DNA from 2 places in the Thermaerobacillus caldiproteolyticus genome. Region 1 is predicted to be linked to the other one. Evidence: riboswitches for the same ligand, from Rfam matches in the RefSeq annotation. Region 1 holds a riboswitch; the other holds the start of a gene.
What was found. A riboswitch is a leader RNA that binds a small molecule or an ion and turns the genes downstream of it on or off. The one in region 1 is predicted to bind cyclic di-GMP.
Positions count from the first base shown of each region.

Region 2: another riboswitch for cyclic di-GMP. It lies ahead of ISX45_RS20335 (IS3-like element ISBth8 family transposase); the one in region 1 lies ahead of ISX45_RS18275 (chemotaxis protein CheW).

Region 1 covers NZ_CP064060.1:3,628,598-3,630,802, reverse strand. The annotation lists gene ISX45_RS19780 (metal ABC transporter permease) at 93-356, shown strand; cyclic di-GMP riboswitch class I at 916-1,005, shown strand; gene ISX45_RS18275 (chemotaxis protein CheW) at 1,127-1,618, shown strand; gene ISX45_RS18270 (methyl-accepting chemotaxis protein) at 1,615-2,205, shown strand, end outside.
Region 2 covers NZ_CP064060.1:2,703,382-2,705,586, forward strand. The annotation lists gene ISX45_RS13650 (methyl-accepting chemotaxis protein) at 1-554, opposite strand, end outside; partial or broken gene ISX45_RS20335 (IS3-like element ISBth8 family transposase) at 572-1,014, opposite strand; cyclic di-GMP riboswitch class I at 1,154-1,248, opposite strand; partial or broken gene ISX45_RS20420 (transposase) at 1,382-2,205, opposite strand, start outside.

The DNA.
Region 1 (2,205 bases):
ATTCATTGCCGTTATAACTCCCGGCGGCAGTCCTTAATGGCTGATACACTATCTCACATTTCCCTAGTGGAGGTGCGCTTGGCTTAATAAATATGGTCACTATTCTTGTCATCATTGTTGGTGCACTTGTCATTGAATATATGAGGAATGCCTATCGAACATATTCAGAAGTGTCTGTTGCGATCCTTATGGCTGCGGGATTATCTCTAGCACTTGTTCTCATGAGTCCGAATCAAACCTATTTAGGTCTATTATTACAATCAGCAAAGAACAACTGCATTATCAGTCTTATATATTGTATCCCACCGTCATATGCACGTATTAACCTTCAACGAGGATACAGCCTTTACAAGTGATCTCTCTAGCATGACAATTGGTATCATTAGGATGTTTCTAGGACTTACATCTTCTTGTAAGCTAGGTACCCCTCGTGGCGCAACCATTAGGCCCTTTGGAAATGCAGTCGCCTCAGCAGAAAACAGTTGTAGTTCTCTTGCAAAAAATACATTAATAAAATCTTAGAAGTGAGATCTTGTTTTCAAGATGTCATTATATTTGCACCAGACCTCATTTTCTGTATGACATCTGTAAAAAGTGAAGAATCTCAAAACAAAAACGAGATCTTATACAGATCTCGTTAGTTTCTTTACATAACCACGTTATTAAAAAGAGCACACACAGCAAAAGCCTCTTGGGCACCAAGAGGCTTTATCTCATCCGTTTTTACGCTAAAGAAACACAGCTTATATCCTGAATATTTTTGTTTAATAGTCCAACAATACTATTTGTTTTTTTATTTTGTCAATATATATCAAAAAATAGCTCTATTTGGCTATATCATTTTTACTATAAACTTTGCTAATATCTTATTGCAGTATTATTAGACAAATTTCTACAAATTTATACAAACAATTTAATATTGATCGGCAAACTACTCGAAAGGGTACGACGCAAAGCTAAAGGGGCTAAATCTACTTTCAATAGACATGCCAGCCAGTTGCCCTTCTTATGAAGAATTATTATGATTTTTTAAGAAGGCTCTTATCATTGTCTAATCAACTGTCCTCTTTAGATGTTAGAGGACAGTTTTTTAGTTTAAGTAATTACAATTTAGAAAGGAGTTGTGATGATGGAGCAGAACATAAAATGTGTCGTTATCAAGCTACATAACGAACAATTTGGAATTGATATTCACCAAGTTCGTTCTATTGAGCGATTGCAAAGTATCACAGTCCTTCCTCATACTCCCCCCTATGTCAAAGGGATTATGAATCTGCGTGGAAATGTGATTCCTGTAATCGATTTACGCCAACGCCTTTCAATAGAATCGAATTCGTATACTGATCAAACGAGATTAGTAGTAGTAACAATCAAGGAGATAGATGTAGGGCTTATTGTCGATGCCGCAAATGAAGTAATGGATATCGCCGGAGAACAAATTCAACCTACGCCTACTATTACCCAAAACAAAAAAATCGATTTTTTATATGGAATAGCAAAATTAGAAAATCAAATTTTAATCCTATTAGATGTAGAAAAATTGTTAGGCAATGATGAACTCATTTATTTAGAGCAGCTAAAAGAGCTGAAAGAAAACCTAGGAGTGGAGGATGAATGATGAAAAGCCTTCGGTTAAAGATTATTAGTGGATTTTTCGTTGTTATTTTATTGTTTACCATCGTGTCAATTTTGGGTTTAAAAGAACTTAATCAGTTAACTGCGAATGGAACAGAAAACGGACATACCTTTATAGTAACCCTCACTATTATTGCTATTATTCTCAGCTTGGCGATTTCCATTGTCCTTTCCAACATGATTGTAAAACCGCTTTCCCAGGTAGTAGAACGTATGAAAATGGTAGCAGAAGGAGATTTATCAGCAAAACTGCTTGAAACAAAATCAAACGATGAGATTGGTCAATTAACTCAATCAATGAATGAAATGATTTCAAACTTGCGAAATATCGTTGGTGAAGTAAGAAATACAGCGGAACAAGTAGCTGCATCTTCAGAGGAATTAACAGCAAGCGCAGATCAGACAACAGCAGCAACGGAACAAGTCTCTTCTGCGATTCAGCAAGTGGCAAGCGGAGCTGAATCGCAAACGAATCAAATTGAGCGAAATGTTACTTCGTTAGAAGAAATTGCACAAGGAATTATCCGGGTTGCCGATAGTTCTAATCAGGTTACAGAGCTCGCAAAACAC
Region 2 (2,205 bases), 930 kb from region 1:
GTTAAATTTTTAATCGAAGCCACTTTTGCTGAAGTAGCTTTACTTCCTTCCTCTAATTGCTTTTGCTGATAATCGCTCAGCTCTTTTGCTTTTTCTTCAAACTGTTTGACAGTCTGGTTAACTTGTTCGGCTACTTGATTTGTATATACTTCCATTTTGTTTTCTTTTTTCAATTGAAACGCATAGCTACCCAACTGATAATATTTATCTTCCAATTGATTGAGTTCTTTCAGAATCTCCTTGGGTTTTGGCTGAGTAATTTGCTTCTCTAAGTCTCTGCTTAGCTGCTGGTACTCTTCATGCGTCGTTATAAAGTTTTGCTCTGCTGCATCGTCACCTGTAAGCAAATAGCCACGAGCATTCACTTGCTCTTGTTTAAGTCTTATGATTAAGTCTTTAATAATCATAACTTTTTTGACACGATCATCGATTAAACTGGAGTAAGTGTTATCGACATTTGTAATTTGGTAGCTACCAATGACTACTATTATGGCTAAAATGGATAATACAACAGAAAATCCAACAAAAAGCTTTTTCCCTACTGTAATCCTCATAGCTTGTTCCCTCCATCAATAAGATGTTCTTTCAACAAAAGTTCTTCTTCCAGACGCCTTAATATTTTCGATCGATTCTTCCTCTACTTGTAGTATCCAGACTTTAAAACCTATCCTTCTTCAATGTTTAGCAGCCATGTCAGTGAATGTTTTCTTTGTAGCTCATCCATCATATGAAGCCTTTCAAATTGTAGGCCCCTTCTTCTTCCCGTGTAGATTTGGGTCGCACTTTTTAGGTATCCCTCCTGCGCTGTCAAATCAGCATCTTTCCTCTTCTAAAATTTGGAAAATGTCTGCGATTCCGCACTACTCGTTGATCTTCAAAAGATTCGCCATTTTGAACTTTCTTGCCTCATTGAGCAATCCGCACATCGCTCTTCATTCCAAAATGCTCACGAAGCTACCTGTATGACCAGCCTTCCTCCAATGTCAAACGAACGACTTCACGTTTCAGATCTATTGTTCAAAGGATCACTTTTGAATGTAAATAAAAAAACTACCTCTTCAAAAGCTAAAGAGGCAGCCAAAAACACCTTCCATCAAAAACGTTCCAGGAAGGTGTTTTACATATCCTTTGAAGGAAAGTTTGCTTCCTAACAAAGAGCAACTGGCTGGCATGTCTATTCAAGAATGAATAGATGTAGCCCCTTTAGTTTTGCGCCCTACCCTTTCGGATAGTTTGCCAAATATTCATTTTTGTTAAGCATTGATCAACTAGTTTTATATAAAATAAACCCGAGGATTATCCTACTATACTTTTTAAGATAAGTAAATACTATACTTTTTAAGATAAATAAACCTTTAAAAACACAGATGATGTTGCAAAACTAAAATACAAACTCAAAGTTATGCATAAGCATGCAAAGTTGCACATGCAATAAATACCGATTCAATCCATACCATCGTGGTTGCTCACACCCATCGCTCTTCAATTAATTAAACACTCGTTCGATGGAGCTTCGAAGACCGAATAGCTACTTTCCAAATCTGGTTTTCAAAAGGATAGGAATGACTCGACCATAAGCATCTTTTCTTTCCTTATTCTTTCAACGATTAATGGGAGGAACAAAAATATTCCGACTTGTTTTACCGCTTTAGGAATCTTTTCACTGTCGTACGCGGTATCACTAAGTGCAAACTCGATGTTCCATCTCCGCAAGACGAAAGTCATTCCGGTTCCACTGCTGTGTCATTTCGGTTGGCGGCAGTCAAGACATGAGATAAAATGATCCCTTCAGTAAGTGATACACAGGTGCAGTTTATATCCTTTGAACCAGTGATATCGTGCCGACATATCCCACTTTGCTTGCGAATCGTAGAGACTGCTTCGTAGGACGGTGCTATCGATGATAACCTCTTTAGGAGTCGAATACCCAAAAGTCGTTTAAGAGCCGTGATGAAAGGAAGAACATCCCTTGGAACCATTTACTGGCTCATGAAAACGTGGACAGATGAGGAACCTCCTGAAGTCCGCAAATACGACGAAAATAGCCAAACTGACGGAGAATGTGCACCAACTGTCGCAAGGAATCAATAGAAACGTATGCTTTCAAAAAGAAAAACATTTGACACGGGTGGTCGTTCGGTCACATAAGATGTTTCTTTCAAGAAAAGAAAGTTGGTCGATGTATCGAAATAATGCCTCTAAAAG